DNA from 2 places in the Carboxydocella thermautotrophica DSM 16521 genome. Region 2 is predicted to be linked to the other one. Evidence: riboswitches for the same ligand, from Rfam matches in the RefSeq annotation. Region 2 holds a riboswitch; the other holds the start of a gene.

Region 1 (7,862 bases), on a different contig from region 2:
TAATTCCACTACCTCATCAGTCCGTTGCCGCCATAAAGCTACCATCAGCTGTGCTACCTGTTCCCGAAACTGTTGATCAAACCGGCCTACAGCCCCAAAATCCAGCAGAACTATTTTGCCCTCTCCATCCACCAGGATATTGCCGGGATGAGGATCGGCATGAAAAACCCCGGCATTAAACAGGGGATAAAGAAAAACCCCCAGCCAGTGCCGTGCCAGCTGCCGTCTTTGTTCCCATTCCTCCCGCTCAGCCAGGGCAGATAGTTTTTCTCCCGCGATATATTCCATAGTTAGTACATCCTTACTGCTATATTCCCAGAAAACCCGGGGCAAGCGCACAGGCCAGGGACATTCCCGATAGAGAAAGGCAAAATGTTCTACCGCCAGTCCTTCTGCCGAGAAATCCAGTTCCCGTCGGATAATGCGCCGGAATTGCTGATAAAGCTGCTCACTATCCAGCGTCTCCTGGATTACTCTCACTTTTTGCAGATAAGGCAGCAGCCGCTCCAGGGCAACCAGGTCCCCGTTGATCTGTCGTTCAATCCCGGCCCGCTTGATTTTAACAGCTACCTTTTCCCCGCTGGGCAAAATAGCAAAATGCACCTGGGCGATGGAAGCAGAGGCCAGGGGTTGCCAGTCAAAATAAGCAAAAAGCTCTTCTACCGAGCGGCCTAAGCCGCGCTGGACCTGAACCTTTACTTCTTCAGGGCTCATCAAGCCGGCCTGATCCTGTAACTCCCGCAACTGCTGACACAATTCTTCCGGCAGAAGATCCGGCCGGGTACTGGCTACCTGTCCCAGTTTGATAAAAGTCGGACCCAGTTCCTGCAGCAAAGCCCTGACCACCTCGCCAATGGCCTTCAATTCCCGCAAATGCCGGTAACGCCAGAGGTAATTGGCTATTTTCCAGGCTATTTCCCCGGTACGATCCACTCTGCTGTACAAATCTTACCACCTCAGGTTATATTCTGCCAAAAAAGTAAAAGGGCAATACCCGTATTCAGGTATTGCCCTTTTACTTACTTGACTACATCATAGCCGGCCTCTTCAATGGCAGCATGCAAAGCAGCTAAACCAGTTTGATTTTCATCATAGGTAACTGTCACTTGTTTGGCTGCCAGATCCACTACAGCCTCAGTGACCCCACCAACCTGCTTCAGCGCCTTTTCCACTGCCATTTTACAATGGCCGCAGCTCATGCCCTCGACATTGATGACTACCTGGGCCATTTAGCTCACCTCCTTCAACCAGGGCAGTAAAGATTTCTACAATTCGGGGATCAAACTGTTTCCCGCTCTGTTCCCTGATTTCCAACAGAGCCTGTTCCGGACCTTTGGCTTCCCGGAACACCCGGGTACTGGTCATGGCATCCCAGGCATCCACCACCGCCAGGATCCGGGCCTCCAGAGGTATATTATCTCCCGCCAATCCGTCAGGATATCCGGAACCATCATAGCGTTCATGGTGATGGCGGATAATCAGGGCTGCTTCTGCCAGAACCGGTATGGTCTTGACCACTGCCCCACCGGCAACAGCGTGTTGTTTTAACTGTTCCCATTCTGCTTCTGTTAAATCGCCTTCTTTGCACAAAATCTCCTTGGTTACTTCCATTTTACCAATATCATGGAAATAGGCTGCCAGTTGTAACAGATTAAGGCGTTCTGCCGTCAGACCCATTCGTTCTCCTACTTTACAGGCCAGCATCATCACCCGTTCGCTGTGCCCGAAAGTATAGCGGTCCCGGGCATTGATGACTGTAATCATAGTCTTTAGCCGTTCCAGCTTGTTTTTCTCTTCCGCCGGCAGAGACTCCAGCAGCGCATCCATAAAGGTCAGGTGGTAAGCCACCCGGTTACGGCCATTGTACTTGGCCCGGTACAGAGCTTCATCTGCCCGTTTGACCAGGTCTTCCAGGGTTTTGGCATGAACGGGATACTGGGCAATCCCGATGGAACAGGTTATCCGTCCACTGGGTTGCTGGAGCCGGCCTTCAAACCTGGAATCAGCCACTTTCTGGCGTATGCGTTCCGCAATGTCCAGAGCCTGTTCCAGGGAAGTCTCCCGCAGGATAATGGCAAATTCCTCACCCCCGTAACGGGCGACAATATCATCAGGTCGCACATTCTCCACCAGAATACGGGCAAATTCCTTTAACAGACGGTCCCCGGCCGGATGGCCAAAGGTATCATTGTACTGCTTGAAAAAGTCGACATCCAGCATCAACAAGGAAAGAGGCTTTTTATATAACTGCGCAGCCGCAATCTCTGATTGCAGTAGTTCATAAAATTGCTTCTGGTTATATAAACCAGTTAAACGGTCGGTAATTGCTCTGGTTTGCATTTCCTCAAAGAGCATGGCATTTTCCACCGATAACCCGATCTGGTGGGCCAGAGATGAAAGCAGACTGATCTCACTGGGGGTAAAAGTGTGTTTATGTTTGGTATAGACCTCAATGGTTCCCAGCAGCCCCCCCTTGCCCCTTAAAGGTACCACCAGCAGGGAAACGATCCCTTCAAAGCGTACCATCTGCACCCAGACAGTGCGTTCATCCCTGCGCAAATCATCGGTTGCAGATGGCAAATCGGTCAACATGACCCTGCCGCTATAACCTTCCCCTTTTTTCATCCTTACGGTTTTGACATATTCCCGGCTTAAGCCAATGGATGCTTTAATGCTCAGCTCATCAGCCTTTTCATCATACAGGAAAATAGCGGCATATTTGGCCCCGAATACTCTTTCTATCATTTCCAGGCCTCGTTGCAGGGTTTCGTCCAGATAGCGGGAAGCCACCAGCCCCTTGCTGGCTTCCTGCAAGTTCAGGAGGGAAACCGACAGGGTTTCAATAGCAGCCGCAATCTCCTCCAGCTCACTTCCTACTTTGGGCAGAGGAGAATGCAAATCAAATTTCAACCTCTGAATCCCTTCCTTGATTTTGTCTACATCTGTCAGCAGGGCCCGGGATAACCAGAAAACCCCGGCCAGGCCCATAACAAAGGTTAAAATAAAAACCAGTAAAATTTCGGTTTTCAGTTTATCGATCAGATTTTCAATTGGTTCAATAGTTCGCCAGACAAAGACATGACCAATTATCTGGTCATTACGGATCAGGGGACGCACAATCATCTGTACACCATTTTCAGTAAAAAGGTGTTCTTCCCAGATGTTTTTGTTTTCCAGCTGATGTACCCTGCGCAATAACTGGCGCAAAAACAGTTCTCCGCCCGGCGGTTCCTTTACCGCCACCAGCCAGTCCCGACCTTCCACATGGTAGGCTGCTCCCATCTCATCTGCGCTGCCTACCAGCTCAGCAGTGACCAGCCGTTGCAATTCCGCCTTGAGTTCCTGCCACTTGGTCCCTTCGGCAGCATTAATTACTCCCAGGCGGGCCATGATCATTTCAAAATCCCCTTCTATTTTTTTGTCCAAATGCAAGGATATCCGTTTAACCTGGTCCAGCATTTCGTCTTCAATCACTGATTTAGCCCGATAGACCGCCAGCCAGCCCGTCAGACCACAGGAAAAGAAGACAAGCACCGCTAGAATCAGCGTTAACCTGGTCCTCAGATTCAGTTTCATCTCCCCAAGCCCCTTTCTCCGCCATGAGCCCGAGTTATTCTGCCTGCTATCTAATAATTTATTTGTATTCTCCCTGCTGCAAAAAAATCCTCTTTTTACATAAAACATTACATTAATAGCCAGAATAATAAATGTAATTATCTTTTTCGACACGGGAGGGGAGATAATGAGCAATTGGACTGCACTGTTGATTCCGGTGGCAGCCGGGTCCCTGATGGCTGTACAAGGGGTACTTAACACCCTGCTCAACAAAAACCTCGGCCTCTGGCCTGCCACCCTGCTGGTACATTTGCTGGGACTGGCGGGAGTGGGGGCGGTGCTGATTTTTACCGGTACCGGTTTTCCAACCTGGGGGAAAATCAGTACAGTCCCCTGGTATGCCTATCTGGGGGGTTTTATCAATGTAGCCATTATTGCTACCGTCGTGCTGGGCATTAGCCGCCTGGGGGCCATTTCCGCAACTACAGCAATTATCGTCGGCCAGGTCAGCACCGCCGCCTTGCTGGATTATCTGGGCCTGGCCGGTCTTACGCCCAAACAGCCCCACTGGACCCACCTGGCCGGTCTATTGCTCCTGGTTATCGGTGCCCGTCTATTACTGCAAAAATAAGTCCAGGCCTTAGGCCTGGGCTTTTTGCAGGGCCTGATCCAGGTCAGCGATCAGGTCATTGACATCTTCCAAACCAATGGAGAGGCGGATCATTTCTTCCGTTACCCCGGTTGTCAATTGCTGTTCCGGAGTTAATTGCTGGTGGGTGGTAGAGGCCGGATGAATGACCAGGGATTTGGCATCCCCTACATTGGCCAGATGGGAGAATAATTCAAGGCTATCGATAAATTTCCGGCCTGCCTCCAGACCGCCCTTAATGCCAAAGGTCAGGATAGCTCCCTGGCCTCGGGGCAGGTATTTTTGTGCCCTGGCGTATTCCGGGCTGCTTGCCAAACCAGGATAGTTAACCCATTCTACCAGGGGATGCTGTTCCAACCAGCGGGCTACTTGCAGGGCATTGCTGCTATGCCGCTCCATGCGCAGGGACAGGGTTTCCAGACCCTGCAGGAAAAGGAAGCTGTTGAAGGGACTCAAGCAGGAACCCAGATCCCGCAACAACTGCACTCTGGCCTTAACGATATAAGCCAGCGGCCCCAGGGCTTCATGGTATTTCATCCCGTGGTAGCTGGGATCGGGTTCAGTCAGACCGGGGAATTTACCACTGGCCGACCAGTCAAATTTGCCCCCGTCAATAATGACCCCGCCAATAGAAGTCCCATGGCCTCCGATAAACTTGGTGGCCGAATGGACCACTATATCCGCTCCATGTTCTATGGGCCGGCAGAGGTAAGGCGTCCCCAGGGTGTTGTCCACAATCAGGGGAATCCCGTTTTCATGGGCGATTTCCGCCACCCTTTCTATATCCAGCACATCCAGGCGCGGGTTCCCGATCAGTTCTCCATAAAGGGCTTTGGTCTTAGGGGTAATAGCCTGTCGGTAATTTTCCGGATCCCGGGAGTCGACGAAAATCACCTTGATCCCCAGTTTAGGGAGGGTGTGGGCAAACAGGTTATAGGTCCCGCCATAAAGACTGCTGGAAGCTACGATTTCATCACCGGCCTGGGCCAGGTTAAGGATGGAGAAAGTGATAGCCGCCTGACCGGAGGAAACAGCCAGTGCCCCTACTCCTCCTTCCAGCTGGGCCATCCGCTGTTCAAACACATCAGTAGTGGGATTCATAATCCGGGTATAAATATTGCCCGCTTCCTTCAGGGCAAACAGGTCGGCCGCATGCTGGGAATCACGGAAGCAATAGGATGTAGTCTGATAAATGGGCACAGCCCTGGCTCCAGTAGCAGGATCAGGTTGTTGCCCGCCATGAAGTGCAATCGTGTCAAAGCCTGGTTTTTTGTTCATTATCCTTTCCCCTTTCTTGAAAAAATTAAAAGCGCCCGAGAGGCGCCTGGCATAACCATGCTTCCCTCTCATCTCTCAGGCTTTTGCCTGCAGGATTTGGCACATTTCCGCCTTCAGGCGGCTGTTGCCGGGCTTCATCGGGCCAGTCCCTCCACCACTCGCGATAAGAGTCGCCTATTTATTTGTGTAGTATAACAATAGCATGTATATCTGAGTATGTCAATATAGTTAGTGGGAATTATATTTAAATTTCTTGCAATATCCGTTCCACTACCTGATCATTAATACGGATCTTCGCCTTTTTTTCCACCTCTGCCAACCTTTCCTGCAGTTTATCCTCCCCGCCCCAGTATTGCACCAGCTTCTGTCGTGTCAGCTGGAGCCGGTTATATTTGTGCATCGCCTCCACTGTCAGCCCCCGGGCCTGAATTGTAGCCTGGAAGGTGGCCTCATCGGGAAAATTGGCCCGGATTTCCTTGATAACCGCCTCTACTTCCGCATCAGTAGCTATCAGCTTTAGTCTGGTCGCCTCCTGCATTAATAAAGTTTCCCTGACCAGGTCAGCGATTACCTCTTCCCGGAGCATGGTCAGGGCATGCTCCCGGCTGGGCCCGTTAAAATCCGTGCCCTGAGCCGTGAGGACAAACTTTTTCTTTTCTACCCGGCGTTCAAAGTCAACGGTGCTGATCTTTTCGCCGTTCACTATGGCCGCCGTTTTATTATCCAGCTGCGGAGGAGGGGTAGTCTGTCTGGCACAGCCAGTAATGATGACCAGCAATACGATTACAAGCAACAATAGCTTGCGCATGCTAATCTAATCCTCCTTGCCAGAAAGGCCCCGGGCTTTCCCGGGGCCAAAAGCCTTACTCTTTTTCGAAATCTTCCTTGCCAGCGCCACACATGGGGCAAACCCAGTCTGCCGGCAGAGCTTCAAAAGGAGTGCCAGGAGCAATCCCATTATCCGTATCCCCAACTGCCGGGTCATAGACATAGCCGCAAATAACACAGACGTATTTTTCCATAAGAACATCTCCTTTCTTTTTATCCCTGTCCCAGATCCGCCAGAATCCGGGAAAAATCTGCTTCCGGGTCCGTTTCCATGCCTTTTTCCACCGCCCGTTTTAACTGCCGGGCCAGGCCCTCATCTCCAATGACTATGGCACCAGTGAGCTGACGGCCCTGGAAACACAATTTGCAATAAAAACCCTCTTCGTCTGCCTTGACTTTCTGGCTACCACTCTCAGCCCAGTTGCCTATGGAGAAGACGGATGTGCCCATGACTTTAAGAATCGATGGCGGCGGCACCTCTACATATTTTTCCTCAGCGCCAGCAGCATTCATCCCGGCTACCCGCCCCTGAGCCTGAGCCACTGGCCACAGCCCCCAGACCTGGCCATTGTATTCCGCCACGTCCCCGCAAGCCCAGATTTGGTCCTGGGAAGTGCGAAGATACCGGTCGACCACAATCCCCCGCTGACAGGCAAGTCCGGCAGCCTGGGCTATTTCCAGATTGGGCCGTACTCCGGTGGAAAAGAGAATAAAATCCGCCGGCAGCTGTCGGCCATCGGCCAGTTGCAAAGCTTCTACTTTTTCCGTGCCGGTAATGGCCTGGGCCTGGGCAGCCAGCACCAGTTCAATCCCCGCTCTCTGGGCAGCCCGGTGGAGGTAGGCTGAAGCTTTTTCATCCACCTGGCGAGGCAACAAACGCTGATTGTGTTCTAATACCGCCACCTGAATACCGCGCTGACTGAGAGTCCAGGCCGCTTCCAGCCCCAGCGGTCCCCCTCCGATGATGATCCCTTTTTGGCCTGGCCGGGCGAATTCATTGATTCGTTGGGCATCCTCAGCGGTGCGCAGGGTAAAAACTCCTGCCAGCTGATTGCCCGGTACCGGCGGCAAAAAGGCCCGGCTTCCGGTGGCTATAATCAGGGATGAATAGGAAAGGACACTTCCGTCTTCTAACCGCACCTGACGGGAAGCGGGATCAATCCTTTCCGCCTTTATTCCCAGCCTTAGCTCCACACCCATTTCCTGATACCAGGCCGGAGGTTTTAACAAAAACTTTTCCACCTCAAACTCCTGGCCCAGCAGAAAGGAAAGGCGCAAGCGGTAATAAGGTGGGTACTTCTCCGCTGCTACCAGCGTAACCGGTTGCTCCTTATCCTGCTGGCGAATGCCTTCTATGGCACTGACAGCAGCTACCCCGCCGCCCAAAATTACTATTGCCATAGGCCATACCCCTTTCCTGTCTCCTCTAACGACCGGTTTCATCTTTGCCCAGGCTTTGAGCAAAGGCCACCCCGAACTCAAAACAATCCCTGAGCTCCTTCTCACTGGGTTTAAAGTTGACCCGCAATGCCGGTTGCACTACCTTAAGGCC
Region 2 (7,862 bases):
CAAAACCCCGGCGCAAATTGTCAGCAGCAGCCAGCAATTGGACCGAATCCAGGTCAAAAACCGGTTTGGCGCCAGGACAGTCCCCCACCAGCGTATGGTCCCCGGTTAGCAGCAAAAAATTGCGCACACCCAGAGCTGCTGCCCCCAGGATTTCCGACTGCAGAGCCAAACGGTTGCGATCCCGGCAGGTAAACTGGCAAATAGGTTCCAGGCCAGCCTGAAGCAAAAGAGCGGCCATTGCTACCGGGCTCATGCGCATGACCGCTCGCTGGTTATCGGTGATATTATAAGCTGTAACTTTCTCTTTGATAGCAAGGGCCAGCTCCAGCACTTCCTGAAAAGCAATCCCCCGGGGCGGGGGCAACTCAACCGTTAATACCTGACGCCCCTGAGCCAGTTTTTGCTGCAACAAGGCTACCTCTCCTTATCCGTAGAATTTCAAATTGATGCCCGCATTCGCTGGCAGAGCAACTGCAGCGGTTTTGGCTTTTTGAAAGATCAGGGCCCAGCCGCAGCGGCGGCTGCCCACCTCGCACTGGCCGCCCGGCCTGGTGCCCCCACAGGGCCCGCTGTTCAAGCCTTTGGCACAGGCTCGCACCGGACAAATGTCAAAGGTCTGCTGCTTGAGACAGGTCTGGCAAAGCTGACAGGATTTAGCGGGCTGCGGCATTGCTCTGGCCCCCCCTTTTCTTTTCCTTGCCCCAGGTAGCCAGGCTGATCAACACCGGAGTATCATCCCGACCACAGGCACAGGGGGAAGTGGACCAGATACCTTTGAGCTGGCTGACATATCGGACCAGGGGCCAGGCCTGCAGGCGCAGGCTGGTCAGCAGCAGTCGGTTGCCAGGAGACTGCTGGGCCAGAACATGTTCATGCAACCAGTGGATACTGCCCTTTTCACAGGTAATGGCTGCCGGGAAGGGCAACCAGGCTGGCTGCACCAGAGCCGTTACCTCCCCGTTGCTGATTTGCCGCGCCTCCTGGATGGCCTCCGCCAGGCCCCCTTCTTCCCCTTCCAGCCAGACCAGCAACAGCCGTTTCAGGGGCAGCCCATAGAGGTAAGGCAGTTGCTCCTTTCCCATGATCAGCACGGTGGGTTCCTTGCCCACCAGGGTGGAGGCCAGAGCCCGGGCTTCAATCAACACCGGTAAGGCTCCCAGCCGTTCCAGGGCCGGAACGGCCCAGTCCAGCAGGCCCGGCAGGGGCGGGCAGATTACCACCTTATCCCCTTTGCCGATACCGGCAAATTGAAAGAGAGTCTGGTAGGCCTCAATCCCCTGTTCCTTGTCCTTGCTGGTATAGGGCACCAGCCGGCGGCCACCCCGGCCATCGGTAACGGTGATCAACCCATTCCAGTATTCTTCTTCAGTCAGCTGAATTCCTTCCGGCCAATCATCTATTTCCACCTGGGGCCAGCGGCCAAATACCTGCCAGTCGGTCAGGTCCTTGGGATGGAGTTGCCAGCGATCCCAGAGCTGCCGGTACCAGGCACTGCGGCTGTAAGCATACCAGCAGGTTTCTCTGGCCAGCAACTGTTGCAGCCCCTGAATTTTTTGCCATTGGTTCTGTTTTCTCATCGTCTGCACCCCTTTCCCGAAAACAAAAAATCCTCTCCTGCAGATAAGCAGAAGAGGACATAAATAGCCTTCTTCCTCTTATCTGTCAGGTAAACACCTGCAGGAATTGGCACATTTCCCATCCGTCGTCCCCAACGCATGGGCTGTTGCCGGGTTTCATCGGGCCAGTCCCTCCACCTCTCTGGATAAGAGTACGAATTCCTATGAAATTGTTTACAAAGCTATTTTATGCAGATCAGGGGAAAATGTCAACTGTTTTAGAAAATTTTTTCCGCCAGCTCAGCTGTTATATGGTAAACCTTTTCCGCTGCTGCCACAGACAGGGTTCCTGTGCCACAGCTGGGAGTCAGCCAGCTCCGGGGCAGCACCAGTTCCCGGTCCAGTCCTCGCTGTTCCAGGGCTGCCAGCACTTCCTGCCAGCGGGCCAGCAGGGACTCTGCGGTCTCAGTCTCAATCCGGGGAGAAGTGGGTACCAGTCCCCAGGCCACTTCCCCACCTCGCTGGAAATAGGCCTGCAAAGCCGGTATATGTACCAGCAAGGAGGTAAGATATTCATAGGCATCAAAGAAGAGAATATCCAGCGGGCATTCCATCACCATGGACCAGTCCGTACCGGCACAGCAATGCAGACCGGTTCTTCCGCCCTCGGCCTTGATGGCAGTCATAACCGTGGTCAAATCCTCCTTGATGCCTTCCCGGGTCAGGGTAATGTGGGTGGATAGCCCCAGAGCATAGATACCTGGATCATCCACCGAGACTATTACCGGCAACCCCGTTTCTTCCCGCAAAAAACGGGTCTGCCAGCGGGCTCCCATTTCACAGGCCTTCAGGATCACGTCCCGCAACTGCTCATCATAGTAAGCCGCCCGGCCATCGGGTTGCAAGAGCTGAAAGCCGATGGTAATGGGGCCACTCAGCTGGCCTTTTACTCCCTGGGCCTGCCAGTTGCCAGCCTGAATGGAACGGACCAGGGCGTAAAGGCCGCTGGCACTTGCTTCCGGCAGGGCAAAAGCGGCCAGAGCCCTGCTCTCCCCCTCCTGAGCTGCCAGGTAAAGTTCGTAGAAATCCGCCAGACGCAGGGCAAAATCTTCCCCGTCGGTAGCAAAAACCAGTTTTGTACCTCTTTTTTCTACCAGACCCAGCTGGATGAGCGGGGAAACATACTGGGGTACAAACTCCTCCTGCCAGCCCCGGGCGGGAAATTGCGGCCAGTGCGGCCAGTCTCCCATATATTTTTGGATTAATGCCAGTCCTGCTTCAATCTCCTGATGGGGCAAACTGCCGATTCCTGTTACTTTTACTGCCATAACTACCGTCCCTCCTTAAAAAGTCCCACTTGCAGAAAAAAACCCAGGGCCATACTAACTGAAATCACCCAGGCCGGGTGGATTTTAAGCCAGAGCAGGGCCAGCAGGGAAGCAGCCGCAATTATCCAGGTGAACTGGTCGGGAAAGGCATTTGCTCCCATTTCCCAGGCTGTCTGAATCAGCAGCACAACCACCACGGGCCGTACCGCCTTCAACATCCCTGCAATCCCCGGGTGATGGCGATAACGCCAGAAAAAAGCCCCCAGGGCCACCACCGCTACGGCAGTGGGCACCACTACGCCAGCCAGAGCAACAACCGCCCCCCACCAGCCGGCCATTTTATAACCTACATAAGCTGCCATCTTGGTGGCAATAGGTCCGGGCAGGGCATTGGCCATGGCCAGCATATCAGTGAATTCCTCTTTGCTCATCCAGTGGTAATTTTCCACCACTTCCTGCTGGGCCAGCGGAATGGCTGCCGGGCCACCACCATAGCCGAAAATGCCTACTTTAAAAAAAGCCAGAAACAATTGCCAGATTGTCAGCATAATTTGCCCTCCCCCAGGCACTTGCCTGCAAAGCTGTGATATTTTTGCCAGAATCCGATGCCATCCATGCTCAGTGCAGAAGCGATGGCTTCCCAGAGATTGGCCCCCGGACTGAGGCCAGGTGCCAGACAGGGGTAAAGATAGTATAAACGCCCGGCAAAAGGCGTTAAATCCCGGGGCCTGACAGTGCTGGCCAGGATCCGGGCCTGCGGCCAGTGTCCGGCTCCCTTTTGCAGCAAATGGCTATCCCCGGCCAGCCAGTCAAAAGTCCGCGGGCCCAGGGGCCGCCAGCGTCGCTGCCCTTCCTGCTGTTGCCGCTGGGGATAAAGATAACGCAAGGGCAGCCGCCTTAAACCAGGCATGGTCAGCCGGGCCAGCACCTGAAAACCCTTGAGACCGGGAAAAAGCAGAGGCAAACCCAGGGCCAGCCAGGCATCCCCCAGCCAGAGGTCTGCCCCGCTGGTCAGCAGAGCCTGAGCCAGCCAGGGGCGGTCCAGGGCAGAAGCCAGCAGCACTCTGCTCCCCCGCCATTTTTCAGCCTGGCTCAGAATCAACTGCTGGTCCCAGCTCGCTTTAAAATCACTGCCATCATAAAGCGGCGTCTGTCTGACCTGACGGGCCAGAAATTGTCCTTCCGGCAGGGGCCAGCTCCGGCCTGGCAACTGGTAGGCCAGGTTCACTCCCCCCAGGGCCAGGGCAGTTACCTGTCCATCCAGCTCCCTGAGCCAGGCAGCGGCCCGCTGAATATCTCCCCCTGCTCCCCGGCGTTCCACCTGTAAGAACTCATCACCAATCCGGCCCTGCCAGCAAAAATCCCCGGCAGGACTACCCAGACTGATGCTGACCACTTTTTTCATGCTAATCTCACCGGCAGCCATTGCCGAAAAGCGATCCCGTCTTCGTCCACCGGGCAGAGAGCAGCTGCGATATGCACACCAGCTCCAGCCGCGCTACTTAATGCTGCGGCAAAAGCCGGGTCGGTTGCGTGATTGGGGACAAAAGTGAGAGCATCATCCCTCTGGATGATAAACAGCACCCCGGTCCAGTACCCCTGTCGACTCAGTTCAGCCAGATGCTGGAGATGCCGGGTTCCCCGGGTCGTCGGAGCATCGGGAAAGCGTCCCTCTCCCTCTACTACCAGAGTAACTGACTTGACCTCCAGAAACCCCTGCCCCTCTTTTCCCTGCCAGCCCAGGTCAAAACGGCTTTCACCAGCCGTTACCTCCCGGCGCAGTTTCTGGATGGAGGGCAAGGGGCCTGGCCAGAGTCCCTGCCCCAGGAGTGCTTCTGCCAGCTGATTGGGTACCCTGGCATCCACGCAGACCCAGCGCCCCTGGTACGCCACCAGCAGCAGGTCTCCGACGGTTACTCCCTGCCGCTCAGGCCGGGGTAGCCAGCGCACCTCCGCACCTGGTACCAGCAGTTCCCGCAACCGGCCGGAATTGGGCAAATGCAGTCGCAAACTGGCTGCTGTTGCAGTAGCTATTTCCACAGCAAAGCGGTTTAAGCGGCGGATAAACCGGCCTGTAGCCAGTTTTTCCGACCAGAATACAGTTACAGCCATTTTTTCCACTCCGTTTTGTTATAAAAGAAAAGAGGCCTTTCGCCTCTTTCCCGCCGCTTGCTTTTAATTAAGCCTTTTCAACGGCTTCATTGAGATCCCGCATCAGTTTTTCCACGTCTATGCCATGAGCAAGAGCACCCTGTTCGATATTTTCGAAACGCGCCGCAGCGCAGCCAAAACAACCCATGCCATGAGCTTGAAATACGGGGATAGTTTGCGGATATTTGGCAACTACTTCACCAATGCCCATTTCTTTAGTGATTTTCATTTGAACCATGCCTCCTTTCAAGAAAAATTCTACCATAGGCAGACTCAGAATGCAATGCCATAACGGAAGAGATAGCCACCTTTATAGGCAGGGAGCAACAATCTTTCCTGGCGGGTCAGAGTCAGACGCACTCCCGCTGCCTCCAGGTCTTTCCACAGCCCGTAGGTAGTTTTAATATAGCTTTCCAGCCGGTCAGGGGGACCAATAGCCATAATCTCATAGGGCACCCCCTCCCGCCGGTTCACCGGTACCTTGTTGATCAGCAGGTTTTGTCCGGCCTCATGAACAGCGGTAGTGCCCACAATTCGCTGGCCATTGACGGCAATAGCCTCTGCTCCGGCAAAACGGAGTATATTGATAAAATCCTGCAAATCCCCGGAATAGATAATGGTAGTTGACCCCTGCCGATCATCAATCTGAATCACTATCCCCGGGCCTTCCACTGCCTTTTCCCCTGCCAGCATCCGCGCTTTTTCGGTTGCATCCATCATTTCCCGGGTCCGGGCACTCACCACCGCTCCCCGTTCAAAATCGCTGATGCGTTTTTTCAGTTTCTTTACTTCCTTAACCAATTCCCGGTGTCTGGTCTGAGCTTTTTCCAGCAGCTGCAGCATCGAACGATAGCGCACCTGGGATTTGGCCTCCATTTCCCTCACTTCCCGGGCGGTGCGGATTTCCACTCCCAGCAAAATCCCCAGACAGAGGGCCACCAGTGCCACCCGGGCCCAGATTTCCGTTCTCATCCTTATTCCCCCTCTCTCACCGGCCGGGCGTACTTGAAATCCACCTTCTTCTGATAGGGCGGCAGCCGGATTTCCTTTTCCTCCCGCACATCCAGGCCGATGCCATAATCCCGCTGCAAGTTGGTCAGCAATGGCAGGGCATCAATATCCAGGGAAGTGCGCAAGGCCCGGGGATCACCGATAGCCTGAATCACATAGGGCGGAGCAACATTTTCACCATTGATAAAAATAGTGGTACCACCGCAGAAGATTTCACTGGTGCTGATCAGTCTCTGGCCATTAATGGCCACCCCCTCTGCCCCGCCTGTCCAGAAGGCATTGACCACTGAACGCAAAAAGGATTCATGGATATAATAATTATTGGGATCAATCCCCGCTTCCCTGGGCAGCTGGCTGTCTGACAGCACCACCGTCATACCGGGCCCCTTCAGTCCGGTCAGGCCAGCTCGTAGCTCCGCTTCCTGTTTTTCCCGCATCAGGGCTTCATTGATGTTTTTCGCTTGCTCAAATTGTCGAATCCGTTGCTGTAAATCAGCACTCTCCCTCTGCAGGGCATAGTTGTCCTGTTCCACCTGAACCAGGGTTGTTAGAATGGATTCACTGCGCAGTTTGGAGGGTTCTACTCCTGTGGCTGTTTGTACAGTGCGAAACTGGGTCATAGCCAGATAACCGACAATCACCAGGGCCACAGTAATCCAGCGCTGATAATCCGTTACTTGTTTGCGCATGTTTCCAACCACCTCAGCTGTTATTATGACCGGGAAGGGCAAGAAAAAAACAGGCCTGCGCCTGTTTTTAACTGGATAATCCATTTTGCAGGGCCAGCAAAACCAGCTGGGTCCGGTTTTTGGCCCGTAATTTTTGTTTGATATTGCGGATATGATTGCGCACTGTTTTTTCGGAAATGATGAGAAAACCAGCGATTTCCTTATCGGTATAGCCTTTAGCCAGCAGGGACAGGACTTCAATCTCGCGGCGACTGAGACTGCTCAGGCCAGTGCCCAGCAGGGTAGTTGGCAATAACAGGGAAAGCTGTTCAAATTCCTGCAATAGCTTGCAGGTGAATTCGGGATAACGGACCCCCTCTCCTGCCAGCGCTTTCTGCAAAGCCTTTTCGCCCAGGTTCTCGCCTTCAATATAGATAACCTGCTGCTCTCCCCCAAAAAAGATGACAATATAGGTAATCTGTGGTTGCATTTCCCGCAGTAACCTTACTGATTTGAGCATATTTAAACCAGGCAAATCCACATTGAGCAAGAGCAGGTCGGGCTTTTTCTCGCGGATAACCACAGCCAGTTGAGGCAAGTCCCGCACCACCGCCAGCAAGGTCCAGCCGGTCTCTGGATGCCGCTGTTTTCCATCCCAGTGGCTGCTCAAGGGTTCAGCACAGATCAGGGTGCGTACAGCCAATTTTTTCTCCCTCCTCCCGGGGGTGGGTCTAACTCATTTTATGACTGTCCCCGGGAAAGGGTGTTGCGCAAAATGCCCAGATAGTAGTTTTCATAACAAGTTACAATCTCTTTTTCCCTGAAACGGTTCAGAGCCTGCTGGCGGGCTGCTTCAGCCATCCGACGATGTTCTTCCTCATTCTGCAGGAGGGCTATGGCCCGCCGGGCCATGGCTTCCACCGCCCCCACCGGTTCGATGATGCCAGTCACTCCATCTGTAACCACTTCCGGCAGCCCACCGGTGTTTGTGGTCACCACCGGCACTTCACAGGCCATGGCCTCCAGCGCCGCCAGGCCAAAACTCTCCTTGGCAGAAGGCAGTAAAAAGAGGTCACTGATGGATAATAGCGGTACAACAAATTCCTGCTTGCCCAGAAAATGCACCCGCTCCAGAACGCCCAGCTCCT

The links. Region 2 has a riboswitch for S-adenosylmethionine ahead of B5D20_RS02070 (phenylacetate--CoA ligase family protein). Riboswitches for the same ligand answer to the same signal wherever they lie in the genome.
Region 1: it holds a riboswitch for S-adenosylmethionine, as region 2 does, so the genes downstream of both, B5D20_RS06350 (homocysteine synthase) here and B5D20_RS02070 (phenylacetate--CoA ligase family protein) in region 2, are expected to answer to the same signal.

What each region holds. Positions count from the first base shown of each region.
Region 1 is NZ_FUXM01000012.1:22,037-29,898, forward strand. Features, by position in the region: gene B5D20_RS06330 (ABC1 kinase family protein) at 1-945, opposite strand, end outside; gene B5D20_RS06335 (cation transporter) at 1,020-1,229, opposite strand; gene B5D20_RS06340 (diguanylate cyclase) at 1,180-3,576, opposite strand; gene B5D20_RS06345 (DMT family transporter) at 3,743-4,186, shown strand; gene B5D20_RS06350 (homocysteine synthase) at 4,196-5,482, opposite strand; SAM riboswitch class I at 5,548-5,652, opposite strand; gene B5D20_RS06355 (SurA N-terminal domain-containing protein) at 5,727-6,290, opposite strand; gene rd (rubredoxin) at 6,346-6,504, opposite strand; gene B5D20_RS06365 (NAD(P)/FAD-dependent oxidoreductase) at 6,524-7,711, opposite strand; gene B5D20_RS06370 (FprA family A-type flavoprotein) at 7,737-7,862, opposite strand, start outside.
Region 2 is NZ_FUXM01000003.1:67,781-75,642, reverse strand. Features, by position in the region: gene B5D20_RS02080 (methylenetetrahydrofolate reductase) at 1-412, opposite strand, end outside; gene B5D20_RS02075 (methylenetetrahydrofolate reductase C-terminal domain-containing protein) at 425-670, opposite strand; gene B5D20_RS02070 (phenylacetate--CoA ligase family protein) at 654-1,577, opposite strand; SAM riboswitch class I at 1,653-1,769, opposite strand; gene B5D20_RS02065 (uroporphyrinogen decarboxylase/cobalamine-independent methonine synthase family protein) at 1,835-2,884, opposite strand; gene B5D20_RS02060 (chromate transporter) at 2,887-3,432, opposite strand; gene B5D20_RS02055 (hypothetical protein) at 3,426-4,289, opposite strand; gene sfsA (DNA/RNA nuclease SfsA) at 4,286-4,996, opposite strand; gene B5D20_RS02045 (DUF1858 domain-containing protein) at 5,064-5,264, opposite strand; gene B5D20_RS02040 (DUF881 domain-containing protein) at 5,309-6,007, opposite strand; gene B5D20_RS02035 (DUF881 domain-containing protein) at 6,010-6,735, opposite strand; gene B5D20_RS02030 (response regulator transcription factor) at 6,803-7,417, opposite strand; gene bshA (N-acetyl-alpha-D-glucosaminyl L-malate synthase BshA) at 7,456-7,862, opposite strand, start outside.